3 regions of the Flaviflagellibacter deserti genome follow, and region 2 is predicted to be linked to each of the others. Evidence: riboswitches for the same ligand, from Rfam matches in the RefSeq annotation. Region 2 holds a riboswitch; each other region holds the start of a gene.

Region 1 (10,380 bases), on a different contig from region 2:
ATGGAGAACCGGGCGATCACTGGAACCGACGCTCCGGCTGCGAAGACCGAGGCCTTCGACAGCGGCACACCCGCGCCATTGCTGGCGAATGTCGCCGAAGCGCACAGTCCCTTGGCGTGGTTTCGCCTGAATCCCTCATGGACGCCGTCCACGGCCTGGAAGGTATCGATGATCTTGTTCTGGGTCAGCGCTCCCGGCGAGAACCAGCCGCCCGCATAGGCGAAGCCGCCCGCAGCGGCGGCAAGCACCGCGCCGATCGCGCCGAGACGAAGGAGAATGGAAAACTTGCCGAGCGCGGGCGCGCCGTCGCTTGGTGGCTGATCATCTTGCATCACACGATCCCGATCCTGAATGTCTCCCCTATGGGGGAGATACGCAGGCCGGCTGCTTTTGGATGATCAGCAAATAGTCGAACTCGATCTCGTCAGATCTTCGGCAGCGACAGCACCCCGGCCGCGCCCTCCTCGGTGCCGAAGGCCAGCATCATGCCATTGGCGTCCCATGACAGCGCCGAAACCGGGCCGCCTTCGCTGACCGGACGGACCTGCAGTCCGCCGCCCTCGTCGTCCATCTTCACCAGCAGGATGAAGCCGTCGCGATAGCCGATCGCGAGCACGGGCGCTTTCGGATGGAACGCCACCCGCTCGACCCGCGATGGTCGGATGCCGAGTTCGAGCGGCGGTTTGCCCATCGGGCCGTCCTTGGTGACGAACGGCCAGACGATCGCGGCGTCCGCACCGCTGGTCGCGAGCCAGCGCCCGTCCGGCGACCAGGAGATCGACCGCGTCTTTCCGGGATAGCCGGTCATCCGCATATGCGCGCCGTCGGCGACGCGCCAGCCGTGCAGCGAATTCTCCTGCATGGTGGAGACGACGAAGCGGCCATCGGCCGACGCCGTGACATCGAGGTGGGAGCCCTTCCAGGGCAGTTCCTTGGCCGGAGCGGTGGATCGCGGGAACCACTGGCTCACGCCGTTATAGCGGGAGATGTAGAGCTGGAAGCCCTTCGGTGCGAAGGCGAGCCCACGGCCGCTCGATCCGACATCGATCGAGTATACGGCGCCCTTGCCGTCGCGGACAAACGCCTTGCGGCCAGCCGCCCAGGCCACTGCCCCGTCTGGACCGGTCGCGACCGCGTCGATCCAGGCATGGCCTTCGGTCGTGGCAATTTCTTCGGTGCGGCCGGCCGCCGACAACCGCACCACACGGCCATCATCGCCGCCGGTGACGAGATGCTTGCCGTCCGACGCCGCGACTAGGATCGAGCCGTTCGGATGCACGTTCACCCGAGAGACGTTGTCCGCGCTGGCGAGCATCACCGATCCATCGCCGAGCGCGAACGCCGCCGTCTTCTCGATGAATGCCGTGGCCGTGACGTGCGATTCCGCCAGGATCGGGCGGATATAATCGGCGAGGCTCGTGTCGGTGGAGGTCATAGCGGCGGTTTAGACCGGGTTTGGCAGAACGCCAACCCTCTCCCTCGGAGAGAGGGCGACTCGAACCGGCAGGTTCGAGCGGGGTGAGGGGTAAGACCTATCGCGAGGGCGTACCCCTCACCCGGCAGCGCTACCGCGCTGTGCCGACCTCTCCCATCGGGAGAGGTCGAAAACTCAAGCCGCGCAGGCCTCGAAACCCTCGCGCAGCATCTCCTCATCGAGCTCCTTGCCGATGAAGACGAGCTTGGACTGCCGCGTTTCTCCCGGCTTCCATTCGCGCTGCAGGTCGCCGTCCAGGATCATGTGCACGCCCTGGAAGACGAAGCGGCGCGGCTCATTCTTGAACGACAGGATGCCCTTCCAGCGCAGGAAGTTCTGGCCCTCGCGCTGCGCGAGTTCCTGAACCCAGGGCATGAACTTGTTCGGGTCGACGTCACCCGGAATGGTGAAGGCGACCGATTTGATGAACTCGTCGTGATAGTGCTTCAGCCCGCCATGACCGTGGTCGTGGTGATCGTGCCCATGATGATCATGGTCATGATGGTCGTGGCCGCAATCCGGGCCGCACGCCTCGCCATGTTCATGATGGTGCTCGCCTTCGAGGAAGGCCGGCTCGATCTGCAGGATGCGATCGAGATCGAACGCACCGCGATCGAGAACTTCGTTGAGCGGAACCTGGCTCTTCACCGTGCGGATGATGCGCGCATATGGGTTCAGTCCGCGGATGCGCGCCTCGACCTCCTCGAGCTCCGCCTCATTCACGAGGTCGGTCTTGTTGAGCAGGATGACGTCGGCGAAGGCGATCTGGTTCTTAGCCTCGGGGGCGTCTTTGAGTCGCTCGGTCAGCCATTTGGCGTCGGCGACGGTCACCACCGCATCGAGGCGGGCATTGTCCTGCACTTCCTCGTCGACGAAGAAGGTCTGCGCCACCGGAGCCGGATCGGCGAGGCCCGTCGTCTCGACGATGATCGCGTCGAACTTGCCCTTTCGCTTCATCAGCCCCTCGATGATGCGGATCAGGTCTCCGCGCACCGTGCAGCAGATGCAGCCATTGTTCATTTCGAAGACTTCCTCGTCCGCGCCGACGACGAGTTCGTTGTCGATGCCGATCTCGCCGAATTCGTTGACGATGACCGCGTAGCGCTTGCCGTGCTCCTCCGAGAGGATGCGATTGAGGAGCGTCGTCTTGCCGGCGCCGAGATAGCCGGTGAGCACGGTAACGGGGATCTTGTCGGACATGAGGTAACCCTGTGTGGCGCCTCATCCTGAGCCGAGCGCGAAGCGCTCGTATCGAAGGATGGCCGCAAGCACCGAGCCCGGGTCCATCCTTCGACACGGCTGCCAAGGCAGCCGGCTCAGGATGAGGTTGTGTTCGTTGAGCGTCAGCTCGAAAGCGCCGCGCTCAACGTCTTTATATTGTGATGGAACATGTCGATGTAAGTGGCAGCCGGCCCGTCCGGGGGCGACAGAGCGTCCGAGTACAGTTCGCCGCCTACCACGGCGCCGGTTTCCTTGGCGATCCGGTCGATCAGCCGCCGGTCGGTGATGTTCTCGACGAACACAGCTTTGACCTTGTCAGCCTTGATCTGCCTGATCAGCCTGGCGACGTCTTTCGCTGAAGCCTCTGACTCCGTCGAAATGTCCTGCGGCGCGATGAAGGCGAAGCCGTAGGCCTTGCCGAAATAGCCGAAAGCGTCGTGTGAGGTGATGATCTTGCGCTGTCCCTCCGGGATCGCCTGGATTGCGGCTTTCACCTCGCCGTCGAGCGCGTCCAGCTTGGCCGTGTAAGCCGTGGCATTGGCCTCGTAGACGTCCTTGCCCGCCGGATCGGCGGCGATCAGGGCATCACGGATATTCCCAACATAGAGCTTGACGTTCGCGATCGACTGAAAGGCATGCGGGTCCTGGCCGTGCTCGTGTTCCTCATGCGCGTGCTTCTTGCCCTTGGCGTGGTCGTCCTCTTCCTCGCCGGCGAAGGCGATCGGGGTCACGCCCTGGCTCGCGGTGACGACCGTGGCCTTCGAGCCGGACGCCCGAACGAGACGGTCCATCCATCCCTCGAAACCGAGCCCGTTGATGAAGACGACCTTCGCCGTGTTGAGCGCCTTCGCATCAGCGGGCGTCGGCTCGTAGACATGCGCGTCGCCGTTCGGGCCGACGAGGGTCGTTACCGCGATGCGGTCGCCGCCGACATTCTTCACGAAATCGCCGAGGATCGAGAAACTCGCGACCGTTGCGAGCTTGTCCTGCGCGTGGGCCGGAGCCGACAGCGCGAGACCAGCGCCGATAGCCAGCAATGTTATAACGTTACATACAATACGCATGATGAACCCCCTTTGCGAAACCGAACTTATTCAGGCTTCGAGGTGACGGACCGGCACGAGGCGCTGAACGAAACCGCCCTGCGCGCCGAAAGCCAGCGATGCGAGATAAAGCCCGCCCGCGGACAGGATGATGGCCGGGCCCGCCGGCAGCGACCAATGATAGGAAACGAGAAGGCCGATATAGCCGGACACCGCGCCGCCGATGGCGGACAGGATCAGCATGACGGTGACGTCCTGCGTCCACATCCGCGCGGCGGCGGCTGGCAGCATCATCAGGCCGACGGCGAGCAGCGTGCCGAGGGCATGGAAGCCGCCGACGAGGTTCATCACGACGAGCGCGAGGAAAACCATGTGGACCGGCGCGCCGGCATTCGAGACAGAGCGCAGGAAGCCCGGATCGACGCATTCAAGCACGAGCGGCCGGTAGATCGCGGCGAGCGTCAGCACGCTCACGGTCGCGATGCCCGCGATCAGGAACAGAGCCGCATCGTCCAGCGCCAGCACCGTGCCGAACAGCACATGCAGCAGATCGACGTTCGAGCCCCGCGCGGAGACAAGAACCACGCCGAGCGCGAGCGACAGCAGATAAAAGGTCGCGAGCGAGGCGTCTTCCTTCAGCGCGGTGAAGCGCGAGACGAGACCGGAGAGGAAGGCGACGGTGACGCCGGCCACCATGCCGCCGATGGTCATGGCCGGCAGCGACAGCCCGGCGATCAGATAACCCACCGCGGCGCCAGGCAGGATCGCATGTGCCATCGCATCGCCCGTCAGGCTGAGCCGGCGAAGCATCAGGAACACGCCGATCGGCCCGGAGCCCAGCGCCAGAGCCAGCGAGCCGACCAAAGCGCGCTTCATGAAGTCGAATTCCGCGAAGGGCGCGATGAGGAAGTCGTAGATCATCCTCGATCCTCATCCTGAGCCGGCCCGCAGGGCCGTGTCGAAGGACCGACCCAAGCTCCGAACTCGCCATCCTTCGACACGAACCGCTCCGCGGTTCGGCTCAGGATGAGGCCATTGAGTATATCGACCATCACGCGACCTTCCGCTCGCACGAGGTCGCATGCGGATCGAAAGCCTCGATCATCCTCCGTGCCGTGAACAGGTTCTCGGCGCTCAGCGCCTCCGCCGTATCGCCCCAGGCGACCGGAGACCGGGCCAGCAGCAGCGACTGCGGGAAATGCCTGCGCACGGTTTCCAGATCGTGCAGCACAGCGACCACCGTGCGCTTCTCCTTGTGCCAGCGCTCGACCACGTCGATCAGGTCGGCCGTAGTGCGCGCATCGATGGCCGTGAACGGCTCGTCGAGGAGAATAATGGGAGCGTCCTGCAAGAGAAGCCGCGCGAACAGGGCGCGCTGCATCTGGCCGCCGGAGAGCGTGCCGATCGGGCGCGTCTCGAAACCGGTCAGCCCCACCGCAGCGATCGCCTCGGCGATCGTTTCCTTGTCCTTGCGGCCGATGCCGCCGAACAGGCCGGAGCGGGTCCACAAACCCATCGAGACGAGATCGAAAACAGAGAGCGGAAAGGTGCGGTCGATATCCGCCGCCTGCGGAAGATAGGCGACGCGGCCTTTCGCCGAGCCGCCGAGGTCTATCCGGCCGCCGAGAGGCGACAGCGTCCCGACGATGCCCTTGAGCAGCGTCGACTTGCCGGCCCCATTCGGGCCGACGATCGCGGTCAGGCTGCCCGCGGCGATTTCACCCGAGAGATGATGCACCGCCGGATGACGGTCATAGCCGAGCGTGACGTCGTCGAAACGGATTGCGGCGCTCATCAGGCCGCCGCCCAGAAAACTGCGCTCCAGAGGAGCAAAACGAGCACGGCGGCGGCGCCGATCCGTTGCACCGCCGACAGGCGCAGTAGCGAAAAGGGCGGCTTCACAGCCACGCGATGTGTGTGGGCGTGACCATGCGAATGGTCATGGCGATGGGCATGCGTATGAGGGACCGGCGTCGGCGACATACGTTATGTTATAATGTTACACTTTTCAGCACGCAAGCAGGACGCAACATCAAGCCCCTTGGAAGTTTGGGCGTTCGGCCCCAAACTTTCGTCCAGAGCGGCAAGTCCATGCCGCCACAGGGAGAAAATGCTCATGAAGACGACACGCGGCCTGCTCGCAGCGGGCCTTGCCGCCATTGCATCACTGCTCGCCATACCCGCCGAGGCGCAGACTTTCCCGACGCGCGCGATCACGCTGATCATCCCGTTCCCGGCCGGCGGGTCGACCGATCTCGTAGGCCGCCTCGTGGCGGAGAAGATGAGCACGCTCCTCGGCCAGCAGGTCGTGGTCGACAATCGCGGCGGCGCCGGCGGCAATATCGGCTCGGCCGCGGTCGCGAAGGCTGAGCCCGACGGCTACACGATCCTCATGGGCACGGTCGCGACCCATGCACTCAACCCGGCGCTCTATACGAAGATGCCGTACGACGCCGCGAAGGACTTCGCGCCGATCTCGCTCCTCGTCACTGTCCCCAACGTCCTCGTCGTCCACCCGTCGGTTCCGGCGAACAACGTCAAGGAACTGATCGATCTCGTGAAGAAGGAGCCCGGCAAGTACTCCTATGCCTCGTCGGGCAACGGCACGCCGCTGCATCTGTCGGGCGAGCTCTTCAAGTCACTGGCCGGCGTCGACATCGTCCACGTTCCCTACAAGGGCGCGGGCCCGGCTCTGATCGACGTGCTCGGCGGCCAGGTGCCGATCATGTTCGACAACCTCCCCTCCTCCACCCAGCACATCAAGGACGGCAAGCTGAAGGGTCTCGGCGTCACCACGAAAGAACGCTCGGCGGTGTTCCCGGACATGCCGGCGATCGCCGAGACGCTGCCGGGCTACGAGACCTATACCTGGAACGCGCTGTTCGCCCCGGCCAAGACGCCGGCCGATGTCGTCGCCAGGCTGAACGACGCCGCCAACAAGGCGATCGCGGATCCCAAGGTCAAGGCGAAGCTCGCGGAATTTTCGGCGACGACCGTCGGCTCGACGCCTGAGGAACTCCAGAAGCACGTCGAGGCCGAACTCGCCAAATGGGCGCCGATCGTGAAGGCCTCCGGCGCCAAGGTGGACTGATACTCCGGGTGTGTGCCAAGCCGGGCAAACCCGGCTTGGCAGCGCCTCAGTCGATGGTGAGATAGTCCAGATAGGAGCGCCGCTCCTCTTCGGACTCTTGCTTCTTCTCATCATGCGTGTCGGCGGCGGAGTCCGCCGGCAGCTGCAGCACGGTCGCGTACTGGCCGTGGCGCAGGAGCGTCAGAAGCACCATCCTGCCGTCCGGCACCTCCAGCGCATCATGATGCATATGCGGATGGCCTTCGTTTATGTGACGGAAGCGGGCGAGCGTCTGACCGAGTTTGCGCGTCGCTAGGAATCCGAGCGCTCCCTCACATTCTATCTCCTTGTCGAAGGCTATTTCGGTGCCTGGGAGAAGGCAGACGGCCATATTGGGTTCACCGACGGCCGAAAAGCCGCGTGTGGTGGTGCCGGGAAAGCTGGTGGAGACCAGCTTGTCGCCGACTTTGGCCGGGCGGGACGCAACAGATTCGAGGCTATAGTCGCACATCGAAGGACCTCTTTGATGTGTTCGGGGCAGCCGGAATGGTTGTCCTTCCAAGCACTAAATAGGGTCCCGAAGGCGGCAGGCTTATGGTGGCAGGTGCCCGATCAACTGGATTTGAACGGACTTTAGACGGTTGACCCAGCTCGGAAATGCTCTAAAGAATCGTCGTCACAAACCGAGGGGAGTCCCGCGAAGGGACTGAGAGACCGACGGCCGTCAGGCAGCGCGGTGACCCTTTGAACCTGATCCGGGTCATGCCGGCGAAGGGACGGGCACGCGGGCCAAGGTGAGATTCCTCCACCCGCACATCCTCCTCCATCGCCGGATCTCCCTTTGTGCGAACGAGGAGATCCTTCGTGAACAAGCCATTCTCTCCCAACGACTTCATCGAGGCCGGCGTCACCACCGGGCCGATGCCCGCGTCCGAGAAGATCTATGTGACGAGCGCCCACGCCGCGGACGTGAAGGTGCCGATCCGCGAGATCACGCTCACCTCCCCCGACGAGCCGAAGCTCCGCGTCTACGACACGTCCGGCCCCTATACCGACCCCGACTACAAGGTCGATCTCGAAGCCGGCCTGCCGCGCCGGCGCGTCGAATGGGTCAAGGAGCGCGGCGGCGTCGAGAGCTATGACGGCCGCATCATCAAGCCGGAAGACAACGGCAATGTCTCGGGCAGCCACCTCGCCCAGGCCTTCCCGATCGCCCACCAGCCGCTGCGCGGCGTCGGCGACGCGCCGATCACGCAATACGAATTCGCCCGCGCCGGCATCATCACCAAGGAGATGATCTACGTCGCCGAGCGCGAGAACCTCGGCCGCAGGGAGGTGCTGGATCGCGCCGCCTCCGCGCTGGCCGACGGCGAAAGCTTCGGCACCTCGCTGCCCGAGCACATCACGCCGGAATTCGTCCGCGACGAGATCGCCCGCGGCCGCGCCATCATCCCGTCGAACATCAACCACGCCGAACTCGAGCCGATGATCATCGGCCGCAACTTCCTAGTGAAAATCAACGCGAACATCGGCAATTCCGCCGTCTCGTCGTCGGTCGCCGAGGAAGTCGAGAAGCTGGTCTGGGCGATCCGCTGGGGCGCCGACACGATCATGGACCTGTCAACGGGCAGGAACATCCACAACACCCGCGACTGGATCATCCGCAACGCCCCGGTCCCGGTCGGCACGGTGCCGATCTACCAGGCGCTGGAGAAGGTCGGCGGCGACCCGGTCAAGCTCGACTGGGAGGTCTACAAGGACACTCTGATCGAGCAGTGCGAGCAGGGCGTCGACTACTTCACCATCCATGCCGGCGTCCGCCTGCCCTACGTGCCGCTGACCGCCAACCGCATGACCGGCATCGTCTCGCGCGGCGGCTCGATCATGGCCAAGTGGTGCCTCGCCCATCACAAGGAGAGCTTCCTCTACGAGCGCTTCGACGAGATCTGCGACCTGATGCGCCGCTACGACGTCTCGTTCTCGCTCGGCGACGGCCTGCGTCCCGGCTCGATCTACGACGCCAACGACCGCGCCCAGTTCGCGGAGCTGGAGACCCTCGGCGAGCTGACGCAGATCGCCTGGCAGAAGGGCTGCCAGGTCATGATCGAGGGCCCCGGCCACGTGCCGATGCACAAGATCAAGATCAACATGGACAAGCAGCTCAAGGAGTGCGGCGAAGCCCCCTTCTACACGCTCGGACCGCTCACGACCGACATCGCGCCGGGCTACGACCACATCACCTCGGGCATCGGGGCCGCGATGATCGGCTGGTTCGGCTGCGCCATGCTCTGCTACGTCACGCCGAAGGAACATCTCGGCCTGCCGGACAAGAACGACGTGAAGACCGGCGTGATCACCTACAAAATCGCCGCCCACGCCGCCGACCTCGCCAAGGGTCATCCGGCCGCACAGCTCCGCGACGACGCGCTGTCGAAGGCAAGGTTCGATTTCCGCTGGGAAGACCAGTTCAACATCGGCCTCGACCCGACCACCGCACGCGAATTCCACGACGAGACGCTGCCGAAGGACGCCCACAAGGTCGCGCATTTCTGCTCGATGTGCGGCCCGAAATTCTGCTCGATGAAGATCACGCAGGACGTCCGCGACTACGCCGCCTCGCTCAACGACCCGCAGATGGACCTGGCCAAGGCCGAGTCCGGCATGGCGGAAATGAGCGAGAAGTTCATGGCCATGGGCGGCGAGGTTTATGTCGCGGAAGACGCGGTGAAGGAAAGCAACAAGGCGCTGAGCTGAGGCGCCCCGCCCTCTCCCAATGGGAGAGGGCCGACTCGGCCGGCAGGCCGAGCGGGGTGAGGGGATAGACCTCGCGGCTCCTTCGCAGCGACCCCTCGCCCGAATCGATGGCCAGCACCGATTGGGCTGGCATCACTGCGGCGCGCACGTACGACGCGGTGGTTCCTAAGCCTGTCTCTCCGATGATCCACATTTCGGAGGATGATCTTTGGAATGTCGTCTACGAGGTCACGCAGGAGCACTGCTCCGACGCGATCTCAGACGTGATATACTTCTCTGAATTAAAGACTCGTGCTCTAGCCAGTGACGTGACTCGTCTCGCCACGGAGCATTCGAAACGAGCGAACGAAGCTCTTCAGTCGCGCGATTGAGCGTCCAAATCTCGTCTGACAATACGGAGAAATCCTTCTCCGAGAAAACGAGAATCCCGGCGCTGAGAACTTCGCGGGCCTTTTCTGCGAGTTCAGAGATGGCTTCGTTCGAATAGGCCGGATTGGTCAGGTTCCTCAACTTCTCGCCGGATATCACCCGATCCGCCACGACGCTTTGGGATCGCAGAGGAGAATGTGGTCTGGAAGTTCTGGACAGATCGCAGGCACCCAATGGGCTAGGCGATTGCGGCTCTTGGCGGTCGCGTCGGATGCTTCAATGATCGCCTCCAGTATCTCAAGTTGGTCTGCGGCGAGAACCTTTCGGCACCGCTCCAGAATCAGTTCTTTTTGAGCCTTCGAGCTTCTGGCGTTGACCAGTGCGTAGACCGCTTCCTCTGCGTCTTCTCCGATCCAATCGACCACAGCGCCTATGAGATAGGATTCCAG
Region 2 (10,380 bases):
GCCCGCCGAGCTCGAAGTGACGGCGGAGAGCGAGGACGGTCTGATCATGGGCCTGTCCCACAAAGAACTGCCGGTTCATGGCGTGCAGTTCCACCCCGAGAGCATTGCGTCCGAACACGGGTCCACCCTGTTTTCGAACTTCCTCGCGATCGCCCGCGAGTGGAACGACAGCCGCCGTACCGGCTCCCTCCGCAAGGCCGGCTGATTGCCGATGGACAGCTTCAAGCCTTTCGTCGCCCGTGTCTCCGACGGCCGTCCCCTCACACGTGAGGAAGCGACCGCCGCGTTCGACATCATCATGTCCGGCGAGGCGACGCCCGCACAGATCGGCGCCTTCCTGATGGCGCTCCGCATCCGTGGCGAAGTCGTCGACGAGATCGCGGGCGCGGTCTCGGTCATGCGGGCCAAGATGACACCGGTCATCGCTCCGCCTGGCTCGGTCGACGTGGTCGGCACCGGCGGCGACAGCGCCGGCTCGTACAATATCTCTACTTGCGCCGCCTTCGTGGTCGCTGGCGCCGGCATTCCCGTCGCCAAGCACGGCAACCGGGCGCTTTCCTCCAAATCGGGCTCGGCGGACGTGCTGATTGCGCTGGGCGTAAAGATCGACATCCCGCCGGAAAAGATATCCGAATGCATCAACGAGGCCGGCATCGGCTTCATGTTCGCGCCGAACCATCATTCGGCGATGCGCTATGTCGGCCCGGCCCGCGCCGAACTCGGCATCCGCACGATCTTCAACATACTGGGCCCGCTCTCGAACCCGGCCGGCGTCACGCGCCAGATGGTCGGTGTGTTCTCGCGCGCCTGGGTCGAGCCGATCGCCCATGCGCTCGCGGCGCTCGGCACCGAGCATTCCTGGGTCGTCCACGGGTCCGATGGCCTGGATGAGATCACCGGTACCGGCCTGAGCCACGCCGCCGAGATCAGGAACGGTCAGGTGACTTTGTTCGACATCGATCCGCGCACGTTCGGCCTCACCTGCTGCACGGCGGAAGACCTCAAGGGCGGCGACGGCATCTATAATGCGGCGGCTCTGCTCGGCGTTCTCGACGGCGTCGACAACGCCTATCGCGATGTCACGGTGCTGAACGCGGCCGCCGGTCTCGTCGTCGGAGGCAAGGCCGAGAACCTCGCGGAGGGCGTGGTGCTGGCCCAGCAGAGCATCGACACCGGTGCCGCTCGGGCGCGGTTGGAGAAGCTGATCGAAGTTTCGAATTCGTGATGGTCTGCCCCTCTCCCTTAGGGAGAGGGCCGGTTCGCCGGCAGGCGAGCGGGTGAGGGGTAAGGCCTATCGACAGCTTTTACCCCTCACCCGGTCACGGCTTCCGCCGTGACTCGACCTCTCCCCTTGGGAGAGGTAATGAACCATCCCATGACCGACATCCTGTCGAAGATCGAAGCCTACAAACGACGCGAAATCGCGGAAGCCAAGTCGACCGTGCCGCTGGTCGAGATTTCGGCTCGGGCGATGCGTGCGCCGCCCGTTCGTGGCTTTGCCGATTCCATCGCAGGGAAGATCGCAGGCGGCCAGACGGCGCTCATCGCCGAGATAAAAAAGGCGAGCCCGTCAAAAGGCCTGATCCGCGCCGACTTCGACCCGCCTGCCCTCGCCCGCGCTTATGAGGCTGGCGGTGCTGCCTGCTTGTCCGTCCTTACCGACGGCCCAAGCTTCCAGGGCGCTCCGGAGTTCCTCACCGCCGCCCGCGCCGCCTGCTCCTTGCCGGCGCTCCGCAAGGATTTCCTCTATGAGCCCTATCAGGTCGCAGAAGCGCGCGCATGGGGTGCCGATTGCATTCTGATCATCCTTGCGGGCGTCACCGATGCCGAAGCTCGTGACCTCGCCAAAGCTGCGAAGGATTGGGGTCTCGATGTCCTCGCCGAGGTGCATAACGAAGCGGAACTCGACCGCGCGCTGGAGCTCGACGCCCGGATGATCGGCATCAACAACCGTGATCTGCGGACCTTCGAGGTCTCGCTCTCGATCACCGAGCGTCTCGCGCCGAAGATTCCGAGCGACCGCATCATCGTCGGAGAGAGCGGCATCTTTACCCCGGCCGACGTCGCCCGCGTTGCCGAGGCCGGCGCTCGCACGATCCTCGTCGGCGAAAGCCTGATGCGCCAGGCGGACGTCGAAGCCGCGACCCGCGCGCTTCTGGCTTCCGCGCACGCCCGCTCCGCCGCCGAGTGATGTCCAGGCTCACCCATATCGCCGAGAGCGGCGAGGCCCACATGGTCGATGTCTCAGACAAGGCCGAGACCGAGCGCGAGGCGCGGGCCGAGGGCCGCGTCGTCATGGCCGCCGAGACGCTCGACCTGATCCTGCGCGGCGACGCCAAGAAGGGCGACGTCATCGGCACAGCCCGCATCGCCGGCATCATGGCCGCCAAGCGCACCTCGGACCTGATCCCGCTCTGCCATCCGCTGATGCTGTCCAAGGTCACGGTCGATATCGAAGCCGATCTCGCTCTTCCCGGCCTGCACGTCACGGCAACCGCCAAGCTCAAGGGCCAGACCGGAGTCGAAATGGAAGCGCTGACGGCCGTCTCCGTCGCCTGCCTCACCATCTACGACATGGCCAAGGCGGTCGATCGCGGCATGCGGATAGAAAACATCCGGGTTCTGGCCAAATCCGGCGGCCGTTCCGGCGACTGGCACGCGGACTGAGCATGAGCCGCCAACCGCTCCTTCCGGTCGCCGAGGCACTGGCACACGTCCTGCGCGGCGCGACTCTCCTCGGCACCGAAGCGGTTCCGCTGACGATGGCAGCCGGACGTACGCTCGCTGAGCCCATCACCGCCCTCCGCACCCAGCCTTCGTTCCCGTCATCCGCGATGGACGGTTACGCCGTTCGCACAGCAGATGCCGTGGAAGGCGCCGAACTCCGTCTGATCGGCGAATCGGCCGCGGGCCATCTGTTCTCCGGAAGGCTTGAGGCGGGCCAGACCGTCCGCATCTTCACCGGCGGCGCGGTGCCGGAAAACGCGGACGCCGTGGTCGCGCAGGAAGATACGGTTCGCGAGGGCGATCGCGTCAGCATCATCATCAATGCGAAGCCCAATCAGCATATCCGCCCGGCGGGTCTTGATTTCCGCGCCGACGATGTCCTGCTGGAGGCAGGCACTCTTCTGACTGCGCGGTCGGTAGCGCTCGTCGCCGCAACTGGACGCTCCGAAATCGTCGTCGCACGTCGCCCGCGTGTCGCCATTCTCGCGACGGGCGATGAACTGGTCGAGCCGGGCGAAGAGCCGCGCGACGGCCAGATCAACGGCTCGAATGGCATCATGCTGGAGAACATGGTCCGGACTGCCGGCGGCGAGCCGATCGAGCTCGGCATCGCACGCGATACGCTGGAGGCGATCCAGGACGCGGCCCGCCACGCACGCGACCTCAATGCGGACGTGATCGTCACGACTGGCGGCGCCTCCGTCGGCGACCATGACCTCGTTCACAAGGCGCTGTCAGCCGAAGGGCTCAAACTCGATTTCTGGCGTGTCGCCCTGCGGCCGGGCCGCCCGATGATGGCGGGCAACATGAACGGCATCCGCATGCTGGGCCTGCCGGGAAACCCGGTCTCGACCCATGTCTGCGCCTTCCTGTTCATGGTGCCGCTGCTGCGCGCTCTGCAGGGGCGCAGGGACGTCCATCACCAATTGGAGTATGCGGTGCTCGGCACGTCACTGGGCGAAAATCAGGGTCGCCAGGATTATATGAGGGGCAAGCTCACCCTGTCGGAAACCGGTGTGGCGACGGCCATGCCGTTCGGCAGGCAGGATTCGTCCATGCTACGCCTGCTCGCCGAGGCCGACTGCCTGATCATGCGGCCTCCGGAAGATGCGCCGCGCTCGAAAGGCGATCCGTGCCGGATCATCCGGCTCGACGAGCACTTGTAGAGAACGCGCGTCCGTATTCACGTACAATTGCAGCCGGATCGTCGGCGCGCATCACCGTGCCCATTACAGCCAGGCCATAGGCGCCCGCCTCGATGCAGGGATGCGCCGAAGTCGGGGTCACGCCGCCGAGCGCAAAGACCGGGATGGCGAACTCCGCCGCCAGACGGATCGTCTCGAGGCCGAGCGCGGGCCCATATCCCGGCTTGCTTTCGGTCGGGAAGATCGGGCTGAGCGTCACGTAATCCGCACCCGCTTCCTTTGCCGACCCGACATCGCCGAGCGAGTGCGCCGAGAGGCCGACCCAAGCCGAGCCGAGCAATTCGCGGGCGGGCCCGATATCCTCGGCCCTCTGTAAGTGGACCCCGTCCGCGCCGATCTCCGCCGCGAGGGCCACATCGGTGCTCACGGAGAGCCTGGACCCGCAGCCTCGCGTGATCTCGCGCAGCCGGAGCGCCATATCGCGCCGCTCGGCAGGGGCGATGTCCTTGTCCCGGAAGAGGATCCAGCCACAACCGCTGCCGCACAACTTCCCCACCACCTCCTCGACCGAGGTTTTCGCCTGGGTCCGGTCAGTGATGATGAGAAGACGCGGCAGCCGGTTCACGAACCGACGAGGCCGAGTTGCGGGCTCGACGGCTCCGCGCGGCCGCGGCGCGGGATACGGCCTGCCAGATAGGCCAGGCGTCCGGCATCAACGGCATGGCCCATCGCCGCCGCCATCCGCACCGGATCGGCCGCCTTGGCGACCGCCGTGTTCAGCAGGACGGCCGATGCGCCGAGTTCCATCGCAATTACCGCGTCGGAAGCAGTGCCAATACCGGCATCGACAACCACCGGAACCGGCGAACGGTTACAGATCAGTTCGATATTCGCCGGATTGGCGACGCCCATGCCCGAGCCGATCAGCGAGCCCATGGGCATCACCGCCGCCGCGCCGAGATCGGCCAGCCGCTGGCAGACCACCGGATCGTCGTTGCAATACGGCAGCACGGTGAAGCCGCGCGAGATCAGTTCCTCGGTCGCCTTCAGCAGTTCCTGAACGTCCGGATAGAGCGTCTCCCGGTCACCGATGACCTCAAGCTTGATCCAGTTCGTCTCGAGCGCCTCGCGGGCAAGCTCGGCCGTCAGGATCGCGTCGCGCGCCGTCTCGCAGCCAGCCGTGTTCGGCAGGAACTTGTAGTCCGACAAAAGCTTGACGGTATCGAAGCCCTGCCCCGCCAGCGAGACGCGGCGGATCGACATCGTCACCATCTCGGCGCGGCTGGCCTGCACGCTGTCGAGCAGCACCTTCTGGTTCGGATAACCGGCCGTGCCGATCCAGAGCCGCGAGCGGAACGTCTCGCCGCCGACGACAAAGGGATCGTCGAAAATGTCGGTGTTCGCCATCTCAGCCTCCCGGCAGCGCGCGGACGATCTCCACGCGATCGCCCTTGGAAAAGGTCACGCGCTCCCATTCGGCGCGGGGCACAACCTGCCCGTTCAGCGCGACCGCGATGCCGCGCCGCGTATGGCCCTCGTCGAGCTCTTCCTTGAGCAGGTCATCGACCGTCGTCGCACCGCATTGGCGCGTCTGGCCGTTGATCGTCAGTTCCATGGTCCTCAAAGTCCTCCGGTCAGCCGGCTGCTGTTCTTGCCGAACCGCTGAAAGGTGAAACCAGTTTCCGGGCCATCCATCCGTCCGTCCAGGATCAGGTGCTCGATCGCCCGCGCGGAAACGGGTGCGAGCAGGATGCCGTTGCGGTGATGGCCGGTCGCGAGCACGAGCCCGTCGATCCCTGCTTCGCCGAAGATCGGCGCATCATCGAGCGAAGTCGGCCGGAAGCCGGCCCATATCTCGTCGATCGCCAGCTCTTCCATGGACGGAAGAACCCTCCGCGCCGCTTCCAGCAGCGCGAAGACGCCGCCGGCGGTGTTGACCTTGTCGAAGCCGCGCTCCTCCACGGTCGCGCCGATGATCAGGCGATTATCTCCCTTCGGCGCCATATGGATCTGCTCGGTCCATATGACGTGGGTCAGCGCCGGCATGCGCGGATCCATCCGCAGCGCCAGCGACTGACCGCGCAGCGGTCGGACCGGCAGGCTGATCTCCGGCACGAGTTCCGGCGACCAGGCTCCGGCGGCCAGCACGACGGTGCCTGCCGAATAGGTCTCGGTCGCGGTCGATAGGCCGGTTATCCGCCCGCCGCTCCGCTCCAGCGAAACGACCGGCGTGTTCTCGAACAGGACGCCACCCGCGCGCTTGAATGCCTCGGCCAGGGCGGCCGCGACCTTCCGGGCGTCGACCTGATGATCCTGCTCGCAGAGGATGGCGCCCGAAACGTTGGGGCGAAGCCCCGGCTCGCGCTCGCGCGCCGACGATCCGGACAGCCATTCGGTGTTCAGGCCGAGCCGCTTCTGCAGATCATGCCGGAAGCGCAACCGGTCGACTTCCTCGCGGCCGAGCGCCACGACCATCGTACCCTCGGCCTTGTAGTCGACCGAAAGCCCGCTCACGTCCTCAAGCTCGCGGGCGAAAGCGGGCCAGAGTTCCTGGCTGGCGAGCGTCAGCGGCAGGAGATCATCCTCGCCGGCCTCGACCTCGGCGGTCGCGGCCAGCATGCCGGTCGCGGCCCGCGTCGCGCCGGACCCGACGACGTCGCGCTCGAACACCGCGACGGAAAGCCCGCGTTTCCGGAGCTTCCAGCCGATCGACAGGCCGATGATGCCGCCGCCGACGATGGCTACGTCGAAGCGGGTACCGGCCATGCGCTCACTCAGATTGATGACCCTGTCCATTCACGCTCCCTTCGCTGGAATGACCCAGATCAGGTTCGTCGGGTTTGATCTCAGCCGCTGAACAGCGGCACCCCGGCGCGGTTCAAGACGACATAATCGCGGCGTTCCCGCCGTGCAAGCCGCCCTTCCACAATCTCCATACTCTACACGCATTTAGCCTGCCGCGCGAACCTGTGGCCATGCGGCATAGCAAATGCAGCTCAGCTGCCAGCGCATTTTCAGGCCGTCAAATTAATCTAACTTATACGGGCAATCCCCTATTCAAGGGTCCGGATTCGTTTTGATTCGCGACCGGGCATCTTTCAACAGGCGCTCGCAGAAAATCGGGCGCCGATGGACCAGATCGAAGTTCTGCAAGGCTGGCTGATCTCACAGGATCTGGTTCTGCGTGGACTGCTCGCCCAGCACGCCCGCGATGTCGGCCCGGATGGCATCAAATGTATCCGCTCGATGCGCTCCGGCATGCTGGCCTCCCTGCAATTGATGCAACGCGACTGCGATGAGAAGAGCGATCGCGTCTGGGCCCATGCGACCGACTTCCTCAACACCCTCTTCGACGAGGTCGAGAAGCGGCTGGAAAGCCTCAGCCGCGCCGAGGCGGCGGAAAAAGGCAGGCAGGCTGACGCGCCATGCGGCGCAAGCCTTCCGGAAATATCGAATCTTTAGCGCAGGGAACCCGATTCCCGTGCGTACAATTCTCATAGACCGGGGTTGGGTATGGATCACCGGAGGATGGGAATGAAAAAGTTTCTCGCAACTGGCATCGCGGCGCTCATGGCGGCCGGCTCGTTCGTAAGCCCCGCCGCGGCGCAATTCGCCGGAAGCGCACCGGCCGCCGTCGCGGCCGCCGAGAAGACGAGCAATGTGACCGAGATCCGCAGCCGGCATGGCGGCGGTCATCGCTGGCACGGCAACCGTCATGGTCGCTGGCACGGCAATCGTGGCGGCCACCGGTATTACGGCTATCGCCACCGCCATTACGGCTATGGCTATCGGGACTATTACGGTCCGGCCTTCGCCGCCGGCATCATCGGCCTGACGGCCGGCGCCATTGCGGCAAATGCAGGCTCCTACGACCGTAATGACGAGTACTGCGCGGCGCGCTTCAGGTCATACGACCCGCGTAGCGGCACTTATCTCGGCTACGACGGTTTCCGGCACGCCTGCCCGTAAGGCGACCCAGACGAACCCCCGCTTCGGCAACGGAGCGGGGGTTTTTATGCCGGAACCGCCGGCGCTTCTTGCGAGACGAGGTCGCGCAATTCCGGCAGGCACGAGCCGCAATTCGTGCCGCATTTCAGCACCCGCCCAAGCGCCGCCGTATCGCCGACCCCATCCCGGATCGCCCGGCGGATCCGCTCCTCGCCGACGCCGAAGCACGAGCAGACGATCCGCCCCTCGGACGGCTGGGGCGTGACCGACCGCGCTCCGAGCAGAACTCGCCGCTCTCCGGCCGTCACAACGCGCCTGTCGGCGAACAATTCCATCAGCCAGACGGGGTCCGGCAGGCCGGCGGGACCACCCACCATCAGGCACTCGGTCATCGCGCCGCCATCGTCCAGCGCCGCCGCGCGGAAAAGACCTCGCTGCCGGTCATGATAGTCGAGAAGCCCGTTCTGGCTCGCCATCAGCGAAAGGCCGAGGACGATCCCTTCTCCCGCCGGCTCCAACCCCGCAAGCCGATACGCATAACCGCCGGGAACGGCCGATCGCGCCCAGTAGCCGAACCCCCTGGGACGGAAGCGCCGGCGTGACAGGAAAAGTCCTTCCCAGCGCGCAGCGAACGGCGCCAGACGCGCCGGGGTATGCTTCAGTTCCGGCTGGCCCGACACCGCGTCGCAGGCCGGATTTGCAACTCGCCCCGGTGAACCATGGGCGGTGACGTCGTCCGTCCAGTGCATCGGCAAAAAGGCCTGACCCTTCGTCTGGTCGGTGGTCACCCGCACGCGCGCCACTGCTCGTCCCCACGCGCTCGATACTTCGGCGAACCCGCCGTCTGCGATCCCCAACGAAATCGCGTCAGCCGGGTTCAGTTCCAGCACCGGTTCGGGAGCCTGCGCCATCAGCCGCGCAACCTCGCCGGTCCGGGTCATCGTGTGCCATTGGTCACGCAGCCTCCCGGTATTGAGGACGACGGGATGCCCCTGCCCCGTCGCGTTCGCCGGAGCCTGCTGACCCACCGCAATGAACCGCGCCCGGCCGTCCGGCGTCGGGAAACGCCTGTCGCAGAACAGTCGCGCGGTTCCAGCCCGTTGGCCCGCCGGCACCGGCCATTGCACCGGTTTCAGCGCCTCGAATTCATGGTCCGTCAGATCGGCGAGGCCGCCGATATCGAAGACCCGCTCACCGTGGTTTTCGAACGCCGATAAAGCCGCGTGCTCGCGAAAGATCGATGCCGCGTTCCGGAAGCCGAATGCCTCGCCGAACCCCATCCGCTGTGCGACATCGCAGACGATCCGCCAATCCGGACGCGTCTCGCCCGGCAGCGGCATGAAAGCCCGCTGGCGCGAAATCCGCCGCTCGCTATTCGTGACCGTACCGTCCTTCTCGCCCCATCCGGCGGCCGGAAACAGCACGTCGGCATGGCGTGCCGTGTCGGTCCCCGGGACGCAATCGGACACGACGAGAAAATCGCAATTGGCCAGCGCCTTCCGCACCTGGTTGCCGTTCGGCATGCTCGCCGCTGGATTGGTCCCCATCACCCACAGCGCCTTGATCCTGCCGTCAGCCAGCGCATCGAACATGTCGACCGCCTTGAGCCCCGACGCGGTCGCGAGCTTCTGTGTTTTCCAGAACCGCTGCACGCGATCCAGATCGGCCGGGTTCTCCAACGTCATATGCGCGGCGAGCTGGTTCGCCAGTCCGCCGACCTCGCGCCCGCCCATCGCATTCGGCTGGCCGGTGAACGAGAACGGGCCCATGCCGGCATGGCCGATCCGGCCGGTCGCCAGATGGCAATTGATGATCGCGTTGACCTTGTCCGTGCCGCGCGACGACTGGTTCACACCCTGCGAATAGACGGTAACCGTGCGCTCGGTTGCGGCGAACAGGTCATAGAACGCGACGAGATCATCGAACGGAACGCCGCATTCCTCGGCGATCGCGTAAAACTCCGGCGCGTCGGACTGCGCCTTGGCCAGCGCATCCTCGAAGCCGTTGGTGTGTTCCGAGACGAAGTCGCGGTCGATCCGGCCGACTCGCGCCAGATGGGCCAACAGTCCGTTGAACAGCAGGACATCGGTCCCCGGCTGGACCGGCAGGAAGAGATCGGCGTCGGCAGCCGTCGCGGTCCGGCGTGGATCGATCGCCACGATCTTCGTCCCACGCCGCGCCCGCGCATCGGTCAGCCGCCGGAACAGGATCGGGTGGCACCAGGCGGCATTCGAGCCGACGAGCACGACAAGATCAGCCTCGTCGAGGTCCTCGTAGCTGCAAGGCACGAGATCCTCGCCGAATGCTCGCCTGTGGCCAGCAACCGAGGAGGCCATGCAGAGCCGGGAATTGGTGTCGATGTTCCCCGAGCCGATGAAGCCTTTCATCAGCTTGTTGGCGACGTAATAGTCCTCGGTCAGGAGCTGGCCCGAGACATAGAAGGCGACCGAATCCGGCCCGTGCTTTTCGACCGCCTCGGCGAAGCGGCGCGCGGTCAGGTCGAGTGCCTCGTCCCAGCTCGCACGCCGTCCGCCGACCATCGGATGCAGCAGGCGGTTTT
Region 3 (10,380 bases), 120 kb from region 2:
TCCACGCCGCGCGTCCAAAGACGGACCTTGTTGAAGCCCCGCCCCTCCAGTTCACGCGCCAGCGAACGCGTCGCGACCAGTGTCCCCCGTCCCGCATTGTGGAAGCGACGCAGGAAAGCGTAGCTCCAGCTTTCCGGCACCGGCAGGCGCGCGCGCAGATATTCCGGGAAGCGGGTGTGATAGCTCGTCGTGAAGCTCCACCTGCGGTTCAGGCAGGCACGCCGCGCCGCCTGTCCTAGCGGCCCTTCTGTCGCGATATGCAGATGGTCCGGGGCGAATTTCTTGATGCGTACCGCCACGGCTCCCGGCGGCGTCATCGCCAGGCGGATTTCCGGATAGGTCGGCATAGGAATGGTCCGGAACATATCCGGCGTCAGGAACAGGACGTCGTGTCCCATCGCCCGCACCTCGTCGGCCACCCGCTCCAGAGTACGCACCACGCCGTTCACCTGGGGATGCCAGGCGTCCGTGACGATCAGGATTCTCATGGTGCGTCCTGCTGGCGGCGCTCGGTCACGCCGCCGCTGTCTGGGTCCCTGCCGCCGTTTCCAGCTCGGCAGCGGCGTCTTCCTGAATCAGACGGAGCGAGCGATTCCACCGGATGATCTCGAACGTGCCGTCATAGTTTTCGGCAACGGCGGTGCAGCTTTCAACCCAGTCGCCCGTATTCACGTACCGGATGCCGCTCGGCATATCGCGCATCGCCGCATGATGGATATGCCCACAGATCACGCCCTGCGCGCCCTGCCGCAGCGCCTCACCGGAGAGCGCGTCTTCGAATTCGCCGATGAAGTTGACGGCGTTCTTCACCTTCAGCTTCGCCCAGGCCGACAGCGACCAATAGCGCAGGCCGAGGCGACGGCGGATCATGTTGATGTAGGTGTTGATCGTCAGCGCGGTGACATAGGCCCAGTCGCCGAGCAGCGCGAGCCAGCGGGCGTGGCGAACGACCATGTCGAAAATGTCGCCGTGGATGACGAGATAGCGCGTGCCGTCCACCGCCTCGTGAATCGCGGTCTCGGCGACCTCGATGCCGCCGAAGTGCGAGCCGTAGTAATCGCGAAGGAACTCGTCGTGGTTGCCGGGGATGTAGATCATCCGGGCACCGGCGCGTCCCTTGCGAAGCAGCTTCTGCACCACGTCGTTATGCTTTTGCGGCCAGTACCAGCTCTGTTGAAGCCGCCACCCGTCGACGATGTCACCGACGAGGTAGATGGTGTCGGCGTCGTGGACCCTCAGGAAATCAAGCAGCAGGTCTGCCTGACAACCTTTGGTTCCAAGATGGACGTCTGAAATGAACAGCGTCCGTACCCGGCGGGGCTGGAGTCGTGCAGTAGTCATGGCAGCCATCAATCATGCTTACTGCGCAGGATTGTGACAGTTATGAGTTTGACGTCGGTTTTCTGTGATTCAGCGCCAAAGAGCGTGGAAATGGTGAACGGGGCCGTGCCCTTTGCCCACTGAAAGCAGGTCGGAGGCCTCGATTGCGGCGCTGATATAGGCCTTCGCGGCAGAGACCGATTCGGTCAGCGAACGGCCTTTCGCCAGTTCCGCGCAGATCGCGGACGACAGGGTACAACCGGTACCGTGCGTGTTCTGTGTCGAGATTCGCCGGGCCGGGAACCGACTCAAGCCCTCGTCGCTGAGCAGGATGTCGACGCTCTGCGGACCGAGCCCGTGGCCGCCCTTCACCAGAACCGCGCGACAGCCCAGGTCCAACAAGGTCTCCGCCTGGGCGATCATGTCCGCCTCGTTCTCGGCGAGCGGCGCATCGAGCAGAGCCGCCGCCTCCGGGATGTTCGGAGTGATGATCAGGGCCTTAGGGATCAGGACGGTTCGTAGCGCTTCGACCGCTTCTGGAACGAGCAGCCGGTCGCCCGACGCCGCCACCATCACAGGGTCGAGAACGACCGTCCCGGAATTGTAGCGCTCGAGCCCGGCTGCCACCGTCTCGATGACCTCGGGCCGCGACAGCATGCCGATCTTCACCGCCTTCACATCGAGATCGTCGAATACCGACGCCATCTGTTCGGCGATGAATTGCGGTGGCACGTCGTGGATCGAACGTACGCCCATCGTGTTCTGGGCGACCAGCGCGGTGATCACCGTCGCGCCATAGGCGCCGAGCGCCGAGAAGGTCTTGAGATCGGCCTGGATTCCCGCGCCGCCCGAAGGATCGGTGCCGGCAATCGTGAGCGCAATCGGTATGGTGGACGCCGTCTGGGCCATCCCGCTTTCCTCCGCCGGCATGACCCGGATCAGGTTCGTGGGTTGGCCTGTTACACAGGCCTCTCAGCGCAGAGCGCACCCCAAGGAGATTGCGGCGTCACATATAGCGCGACCTCTCGGGACGCAAGCGGCCCGCCCCACCACTGCTAGCCCGGCGGCGCCTCGGCCTCGCGCGCTTTTGCCCGTTCGATGCCGCGGCGGCGTTCGTGAGCGATGACGATCATGCCCGAGCCGATGACGATCAGCCCGCCGAACAGCGCGAACAGGTCCGGCAGGTCGCCGAACGCGAACCAGCCGATGCCGAGCGACCAGATCAGGGTCGTGTATTCGAACGGAGCGATCACCGAGGCTTCGGCATAGCGATATCCCTGCGTCAGCAGGATCTGCCCGACGCCGCCGAGAAAGCCGATCGTAACGAGGATCGCCATCGTTTTCATGTCGGGAACGACCCAGCCCCATGGCAGCGTGAACAGGGCAAACAGCGCCGAAAAGCTCGAGAAATAGAAGACGATCGCCGCCGTGGCCTCGCTCTGGACGAGGCGGCGCACCTGAACCATCGCGCAGGCGGTGAAGAAGGCGCCGGCCAACGCGAACAGGAAACCCTCGGAGGTCCGGTTGGCACCGGTTGAGCCGACGCTCAGCGAGGCGACCAGATCGCCATTGGCCAGATGCGGCCAGAGCATCACGCCGACGCCGACGAGGCCAATCAGCACCGCGAACAGCCGGGCCAGATGCAGAGGTTCGCGGAGGATGACAGCGGCCAGGCCGACCACCATCAGCGGCGAGGCATAGGTCAGCATGGTCGAGTCCGGCAGCGACAGGCGGGCCAGGCCGGCGAACATGCAGAACATGGCCGCAGCACCGACAGTGGTACGGATCAGATGCCCGCCGATCGACGCCGTTCGCACCGCCGAACGGATCTCTCCGTGCAACCCGAACCAGACCAGAATCGGCACGAGCGCGAGCGCGCTTCGAAAGAAGACGATCTCTCCTGTGGGCACGTCGTCGCCGATCATGCGGATCAGCGCCGCCATCACAGTGAAGGCGAAGGCCGAGCAAATCTTGAGCAAGATTCCGGTCAGCATCGGAGGCGAGATAAACCTCTGGAATCAATTGATTGAGAGCGACGTTCCGGCTTTCGGAAGCATCCGTCGAAAGGATGAATTTTCAGTGGAACTTTGCGGCCCCGGACCCGTTGTATGCGCGGCCAAACCCTTGTCATCGAAACCGTCTAGGCATGGTCTCTAGGCAGGGGAATCGGCCAAGTACGGAGTACCACATGTCGGACGTTTACCTGATCGAGGTCGAGGGGCGTGCGGTTGGTCTCGTTGCTCGCGAGAGCGATGGCACGAATTACCGGTTCCACGCAGCGGAACCGGGTGTGTTCTGCATTGACGGTCAGATCTTCAAGACCGCCGACGAGGCGCAGCGGGCAGCGAGAGCGGCGATGAAGGATCGCTCGCGCCACCTGGACCACACCGCCCCGCGAGCCGCCTAAAGCATTGGCCATGCGGCGCTAACATCCACAACTCCCGGTGCCGACGAAGCCCTTGATTTCGCACCGGGAGTTTGTGCTAGGTTCCCCGATAGAAGGATCAGCAAGATCCTTCAAATAAAACAGGGGAAACGCCTACAATGAAGAAAATGCATTTTGCTTCGCTGGTAGCTTTGTCGCTGGCGATGGGCACCGGTGCGGCTTTCGCTCAGGACAAGAAAGAAGAAATGCCTGGGCCGGCCGTAGAGAAGTACGCCAAGGACTTTCTCGCGAAGTGGTCGAAGGACCCGAAGCTTCTTGCCGCGATCAAGGCCTCGACGGCTGAGCACAAGAAGATGTCGCTGGACGACGTCACAGTGATGGACAGCCAGTGGCGCGTCGCCAAGAGCGGTCCGGAGAAGGAAAAGAAGGCGGTCGATTCGCTCACCGAGCTGACCAAGGACTCCCTTGAGGTGAACACAAAGAAGGGCGAAGAGCTGATCAAGGCAGCGCGCGGCAACGCCACGTCCAAATTCCTCACCGAGCAGATGGAGAAGGCCGAGCCCAAGGGCGCAGTCACCGAGATCTTCGTGATGGACGGCTGGGGCTGGAACGTTGGCCAAACCGGCGGCACCTCTGATTATTACCAGGGTGACGAAGGCAAGTGGCAGAAGACGTTCGCCTCGGACGGCGTCGAAGTTCTGCCGATCGTTGAGGAAGACGGCGTCCGCTACTCGCACGTCTCGCTGCCCATTAAGGACGGCGACAAGAATATCGGCGCGGTGACTATCGGCGTTGACGTCAGCAAGGTGAAATAATCAATCTCAATGGATTGAAGAAAGGGCGGCTTCGGCCGCCCTTTTTGTTGCCGGAGATCTCTTATGCAGGTCCGTCATCACCTACCGATCGCGTTCATCGTGGTCGCACTCGCTTCTCCGGCCATGGCGCAGACAGACTCCGCCGCACGCCAGAAGGTCGAGCGCTATGCGCGCGATCTGGGAGCGACCTTCACCTCCGACCCCGCACTCCGCGACGCCATCCGCGTCTCGACCCGGCAACACCGGAAATTTGGTTATCCCGAGACGCTTGCCGAAGACGCGCGCTGGCGCAACGAAATGGCAGCCGATCGCAAGGGCCCGCGGCCGCTTGTCGATTCGGTGTTCAACAATCCGGTCTCTGCAAAGCTGAAGGATATCGTCTCCTCCGCACCCGGCGGAGCCGTCGTCGATATCCAGGTCACGGACGGCTATGGCTGGAACGTCGCGCAGACCGCTCCGACTTCGGATTTCTACCAGGGCGACGAGCGTGCCTGGCAGTCGGTGATCTCCGCCGAGCCGGACAAGATCGTTCTGTCCGCGCCGGAAACTGGCGACGGCCGCATACTGATTCAGGCCGCGCTGCCGGTCGTCGACGGCGAATCCGTTATCGGCGCAATCGCAATCGTGGTCGATGCGGAACGTGTTCCCCAATAGGGGAAACCCGACTGCCCGTATCGTCCCGTTTGACAGGCCGTCACCGCTTCCCCATCTTCACGGCCGCTTCGGGGATTGCGGCCCCCTCCTCCCAAATTAGATTGCGACCATGGATCTCGTCATCGTCGAGTCGCCGGCCAAGGCCAAGACGATCAATAAATATCTGGGCTCGGGCTATGAGGTCCTGGCATCGTACGGCCACGTCCGCGACCTGCCGCCCAAGGATGGCTCGGTCGACCCGGATGCCGATTTCCGCATGTTGTGGGAGGTCGATGCCAAGGCGCAGAAGCGGATGGCGGACATCGCCCGCGCCGTCAAAGGCGCCGACCGGCTGATCCTCGCCACCGACCCGGATCGCGAAGGCGAGGCCATTTCCTGGCACGTCCTCGAAATCCTGCGTGAGAAGAAGGCGCTGAAGAGCCAGAAGATCGAGCGCGTCGTCTTCAACGCCATCACCAAGCAGTCCGTGCTCGACGCGATGAAACAGCCGCGCGAGATCGACGCGGCCCTGGTCGACGCCTATCTCGCCCGCCGCGCGCTGGACTATCTAGTCGGCTTCACGCTGTCGCCGGTCCTCTGGCGCAAGCTGCCGGGCGCTCGCTCGGCTGGTCGCGTCCAGTCGGTGGCGCTCCGTCTCGTCTGCGACCGCGAACGCGAGATCGAGGCCTTCGTTACCCAGGAATACTGGTCGCTCGTCGCTACGCTGGCCACGAAAAAGGGCGAGCAGTTCGAGGCTCGCCTCGTGGGTGCCGACGGCAAGAAGATCGGCCGCCTCGATGTCGGCACCCGCGAACAGGCGGAAGCCTTCAAACGCGCACTCGATTTCGCCCAGTTCACCGTCGCCTCGGTCGAATCCAAGCCCGGCAAGCGCCATCCCTACCCGCCCTTCACCACCTCGACGCTGCAGCAGGAAGCCTCGCGCAAGCTCGGCTATTCGGCAACGAATACGATGCGCACCGCGCAGCGGCTTTACGAGGGTGTCGATATCGGCGGCGAGACGGTCGGCCTGATCACCTATATGCGAACCGACGGCGTGCAGATCGCTCCGGAAGCGATCTCCTCTGTCCGTTCGTTCATCGGCCGGAGCTTCGACAAGCGCTATTTGCCGGGCGCGCCGCGCATCTACAAGACAAAGGCGAAGAACGCCCAGGAAGCGCACGAGGCGATCCGTCCGACCGACGTCACGCGCCGTCCGGCCGACGTCCGCAAATATCTCGATAAGGACCAGTTCGACCTCTATGAACTGGTCTGGAAGCGCACGGTCGCGAGCCAGATGGAATCGGCCGAGGTCGAGCGTACCACCGCCGAGATCGTCGCCCAGGCCGGCGGTCGCGGGCTCGAACTGCGCGCCACCGGCACCGTCATCACCTTCGACGGCTTCCTCGCCCTCTATAACGAAGGCAAGGACGACGATACGGACGAGGAAGACGCCCGCCGCCTGCCGCCGCTCGCGACTCACGATCCGCTCGATGCGAAGAACATCGCCGCCGACCAGCACTTCACCGAGCCGCCGCCGCGCTATACGGAGGCGACGCTCGTCAAGAAGCTGGAAGAGCTCGGCATCGGCCGCCCGTCGACCTACGCGGCGACAATCGGCGTGCTGCGCGACCGCGGCTATGTCGAGATCGACAAGAAGCGCCTGGTTCCGCAGGACAACGGACGCCTGCTGACGGCCTTCCTCGAAAGCTTCTTCCGCCGCTACGTCGAATACGATTTCACTGCCGGGCTCGAAGAGAAGCTCGACCTGATCTCGGATCACGAGCTCGACTGGAAGGAGGTCCTGCGTGACTTCTGGAAAGACTTCGCGGCGGCGATCGCCGGCACCAAGGACCTGCGCACCGGCGAAGTGCTGGATGCTCTCAACGAGATCCTAGGCCCACACATCTTCCCGAATCGCGCGGACGGCGGCGACCCGCGCGCGTGCCCGGTCTGCGGCACCGGCCGGCTGTCGCTGAAGACCTCGAAATACGGCGCCTTCATCGGCTGCTCGAACTATCCGGAATGCCGCTACACCCGCCAGCTCGCGACGCCCACCGAAGGCACGGACGACAAGGCAGGCCTCGGCGGCGACGGCAGCCGCGTGCTCGGCCAGGATCCGGACACCGGTCTCGACGTCACCGTCAAGGACGGCCGCTTCGGCCCGTATGTACAACTCGGAGAAGGCGAGAAGCCGAAACGCGCGTCCCTGCCAAAGGGCTGGTCCGCCGCCGAGCTGGAGCTGGACAGGGCGCTCGCCCTCCTCTCGCTGCCGCGCGATGTCGGCCCACACCCTGAGACGGGCAAGATGATCCAGGCCGGTATCGGCCGCTACGGACCGTACGTCTCGCACGACGGCACCTATGCCAATTTGCCGACGCCCGAAGAGGTGTTCGAGGTCGGCCTCAACCGCGCTGTCACGGTCATCGCCGAGAAGAAGGCCGGTCGCGGCGGACGCGAAAGCGCGCCGGCGAAGGTGCTCGGCGATCATCCGGACGGCGGGCCGGTCACGCTCCGGGCGGGCAAGTACGGTCCTTATGTCAGCCACGGCAAGATCAACGCGACGATTCCGAAGAGCCGCGATCCGGACAGCTTCACGCTCGAGGAAGCGATCTCCCTGATCGCCGCGAAAGCAGCGGCTGGCGGCGGCGGCAAGCCTGCACGCGGCCGGGCGAAGGCCAGCACTTCGGCAAAAACCGCGTCGAAGGCGAAACCTGCCGCGAAGAAGGCCGTTACGAAGAAGCCGGCGGCGAAAAGCCGACGCGCTTCGAGCTGACGGACCACCCTTTGGCGTTACCGAAAAAGCCCCGGCCAAGCGGCGTTCCTTCCAAAGAGGAAGTCGCGGCCTTCATCGCTGAGCAGTCTGGCAAGGTCGGCAAGCGTGATATTGGCCGCGCCTTCGGCATCCGCGGCGGGGCGGCGAAGATCGCCCTCAAGGCGATGCTGAAGGAGCTGGAGAACGAGGGCTCGATCGACCGCCATCGCGGCCGCGTTCACAAGCCGGGCCAGATGCCGCCCGTCGTCCTCGCAGACATCACGAGCCGCACGACCGACGGCGAACTCGTCGCCGTCCCGGCCGATTGGGACGAGGAAGAACTCGGCCCGGCTCCGAAAATCCTCATCGAGCTTCCGCGCCGCGGCCGAGGCAAGCCGGAATTCGCGCCGTCCGTCGGCGACCGCGCACTGCTCCGCACCGAAAAGAGCCACGACGACGAAGGTCCCGGCCATGTCGGCCGCGTCATCAAGGTGCTATCGCGAGAAAGCCAGCGCCAGCTCGGCATCTTCCACGCCAAGCAGGGCGGAGGCGGCTGGGTCGAGTCGGTCGACAAGAAGAAGCTCGGCCGCCCGCTCGACGTCGCACCCGGCGAGGAAGGCGGCGCCAAGAACGGCGACCTCGTTTCCGTCGATATCATCAAGCAGGGCCGCTACGGCGCGCCCTCGGCCCGCGTCCGCGAGAAGCTCGGCTCGCTGAATAGCGAGAAGGCGATCAGCCTCGTCGCCATCCACACCCACAATATCCCCCACGTCTTTCCCAAGGACGTCCTGGCCGAGGCCGACGCCGCCCAGCCGGCGACGCTCAAGGGCCGCGAGGACTGGCGCAAGCTGCCACTCGTCACCATCGACCCGGCCGACGCCAAGGACCACGACGACGCCGTCCACGCCGAGCCGGACACCAGCGAATCCAACGAAGGCGGCTTTATCGTCACAGTCGCCATCGCTGACGTCGCGGCCTACATCAAACCGGGCTCCGCGCTCGACCGCGAGGCGCTGAACCGGGGCAATTCGGTCTATTTCCCGGACCGCGTCGTGCCGATGCTGCCCGAACGCATCTCGAACGATCTCTGCTCGCTTCGGCCGCTCGAAGACCGCCCGGCCATGGCTGTGCGCCTCGTCATCGGCAAGGACGGGCGCAAGAAGAGCCACACCTTCCACCGTGTGATGATGAAGTCGGCCGCAAAGCTCGCCTACCAACAGGCACAGGCGGCGATCGACGGGCGTACCGACGACATCACCGGCCCGATCCTCGAACCGGTCTTGAAGCCGCTCTGGGCTGCCTATGCGACGGTCAAGAAGGCGCGCGACGAGCGCGGCCCGCTCGACCTCGACCTGCCCGAACGCAAGATCCAGCTTGACGCCGAGGGCGCGGTCGACCGCGTCATCGTCCCGCCCCGCCTCGACGCCCACCGGTTGATCGAGGAGTTCATGATTCTCGCCAATGTCGCGGCCGCCGAGACACTGACGCAGAAAAAGATCCCGCTCGTCTTCCGCGTCCACGATGCACCGTCCATGGAGAAGCTGGCGGCGCTTCGCGAATTCCTCGAAAGCCTCGAGATCAAGCTCGCCGAAAGCGAGAACCTGAAGCCCGAGCACTTCAATCGTATCCTCAAGCGCGTGGAGGGCACCGAACACGCCCAGATCGTCAACGAGGTCGTGCTGCGCTCGCAGGCGCAGGCCGAATACGCCGCTGATAACTACGGCCATTTCGGCCTCAATCTCCGCCGCTATGCGCATTTCACCTCGCCGATCCGCCGCTATGCGGACCTCATCGTCCACCGCGCGCTGATCCGCTCGCTCGGCCTCGGCGAAGACGGCCTGCCAGAGCATTTCACCAACGAAATCATGGCCGAGATCGGCGCTGCCATTTCCGCCGCCGAGCGTCGCGCGATGGCCGCCGAGCGCGAAACGGTCGATCGCCTGATCGCCCATCACATGGCGGAGAAGATCGGCGCCACGTTCCAGGGCAAGGTCTCTGGCGTCACCCGTTCGGGCCTCTTCGTCAGCCTGTTCGATACCGGGGCATCCGGCTTCGTCCCCGCCTCCACGCTCGGTTCAGACTATTTCGTCCACGATGAACAGCAGCATGCGCTGATCGGCGAACGCACCGGCGAGGCCTATCAGCTCGGCGACGAGGTTGAGGTGAAGCTTGTCGAGGCCATTCCGGTTGCTGGCGCTTTGCGCTTCGAGGTCCTAAGTGAGGGGCGTCGAATGAAGGCGCCGGGCCGCGGCAAGCGCGGGCTCAGGCGCACCCGCGCCGCCCAGCGGCCGGGTCCGAAGCCGAAGCACAGGACACCCAGACGCCGATGAGCACTCCGGTCGCGACGGTCCCCGAGCGCGATATCACCACTGCCGCGCTACGCGGTTTGCGTCTTCGCTGTCCGAAATGCGGCGAGGGCCGGATGTTCCGCGCCTTCCTGACAGTCAACAATTACTGCCCGGTCTGTCACGAGG

Evidence for each region. A riboswitch is a leader RNA that binds a small molecule or an ion and turns the genes downstream of it on or off. The one in region 2 is predicted to bind thiamine pyrophosphate.
Region 1: linked by a shared signal. The riboswitch ahead of thiC (phosphomethylpyrimidine synthase ThiC) and the one ahead of thiO (glycine oxidase ThiO) in region 2 are both predicted to bind thiamine pyrophosphate.
Region 3: linked by a shared signal. The riboswitch ahead of thiD (bifunctional hydroxymethylpyrimidine kinase/phosphomethylpyrimidine kinase) and the one ahead of thiO (glycine oxidase ThiO) in region 2 are both predicted to bind thiamine pyrophosphate.

What each region holds. Positions count from the first base shown of each region.
Region 1 covers NZ_JBHSJF010000002.1:56,740-67,119, reverse strand. The annotation lists gene ACFPFW_RS02460 (catalase family peroxidase) at 1-332, opposite strand, end outside; gene ACFPFW_RS02455 (WD40 repeat domain-containing protein) at 425-1,435, opposite strand; gene ACFPFW_RS02450 (CobW family GTP-binding protein) at 1,610-2,674, opposite strand; gene ACFPFW_RS02445 (metal ABC transporter substrate-binding protein) at 2,818-3,759, opposite strand; gene ACFPFW_RS02440 (metal ABC transporter permease) at 3,790-4,659, opposite strand; gene aztA (zinc ABC transporter ATP-binding protein AztA) at 4,790-5,533, opposite strand; gene ACFPFW_RS02430 (Bug family tripartite tricarboxylate transporter substrate binding protein) at 5,855-6,829, shown strand; gene ACFPFW_RS02425 (hypothetical protein) at 6,876-7,319, opposite strand; TPP riboswitch at 7,485-7,602, shown strand; gene thiC (phosphomethylpyrimidine synthase ThiC) at 7,730-9,562, shown strand; gene ACFPFW_RS02415 (hypothetical protein) at 10,087-10,380, opposite strand, start outside.
Region 2 covers NZ_JBHSJF010000006.1:625,870-636,249, reverse strand. The annotation lists gene ACFPFW_RS10075 (anthranilate synthase component II) at 1-205, shown strand, start outside; gene trpD (anthranilate phosphoribosyltransferase) at 212-1,225, shown strand; gene trpC (indole-3-glycerol phosphate synthase TrpC) at 1,376-2,191, shown strand; gene moaC (cyclic pyranopterin monophosphate synthase MoaC) at 2,191-2,667, shown strand; gene ACFPFW_RS10055 (molybdopterin molybdotransferase MoeA) at 2,670-3,893, shown strand; gene ACFPFW_RS10050 (thiamine phosphate synthase) at 3,868-4,497, opposite strand; gene thiG (thiazole synthase) at 4,494-5,279, opposite strand; gene thiS (sulfur carrier protein ThiS) at 5,281-5,487, opposite strand; gene thiO (glycine oxidase ThiO) at 5,493-6,668, opposite strand; TPP riboswitch at 6,658-6,753, opposite strand; gene ACFPFW_RS10030 (hypothetical protein) at 7,002-7,334, shown strand; gene ACFPFW_RS10025 (BA14K family protein) at 7,407-7,841, shown strand; gene ACFPFW_RS10020 (nitrate reductase) at 7,886-10,380, opposite strand, start outside.
Region 3 covers NZ_JBHSJF010000006.1:508,241-518,620, reverse strand. The annotation lists gene ACFPFW_RS09495 (glycosyltransferase family 4 protein) at 1-488, opposite strand, end outside; gene ACFPFW_RS09490 (UDP-2,3-diacylglucosamine diphosphatase) at 514-1,341, opposite strand; gene thiD (bifunctional hydroxymethylpyrimidine kinase/phosphomethylpyrimidine kinase) at 1,411-2,229, opposite strand; TPP riboswitch at 2,219-2,322, opposite strand; gene ACFPFW_RS09480 (DMT family transporter) at 2,376-3,314, opposite strand; gene ACFPFW_RS09475 (hypothetical protein) at 3,509-3,727, shown strand; gene ACFPFW_RS09470 (hypothetical protein) at 3,865-4,521, shown strand; gene ACFPFW_RS09465 (hypothetical protein) at 4,585-5,175, shown strand; gene topA (type I DNA topoisomerase) at 5,285-7,927, shown strand; gene rnr (ribonuclease R) at 7,939-10,236, shown strand; gene ACFPFW_RS09450 (DUF983 domain-containing protein) at 10,233-10,380, shown strand, end outside.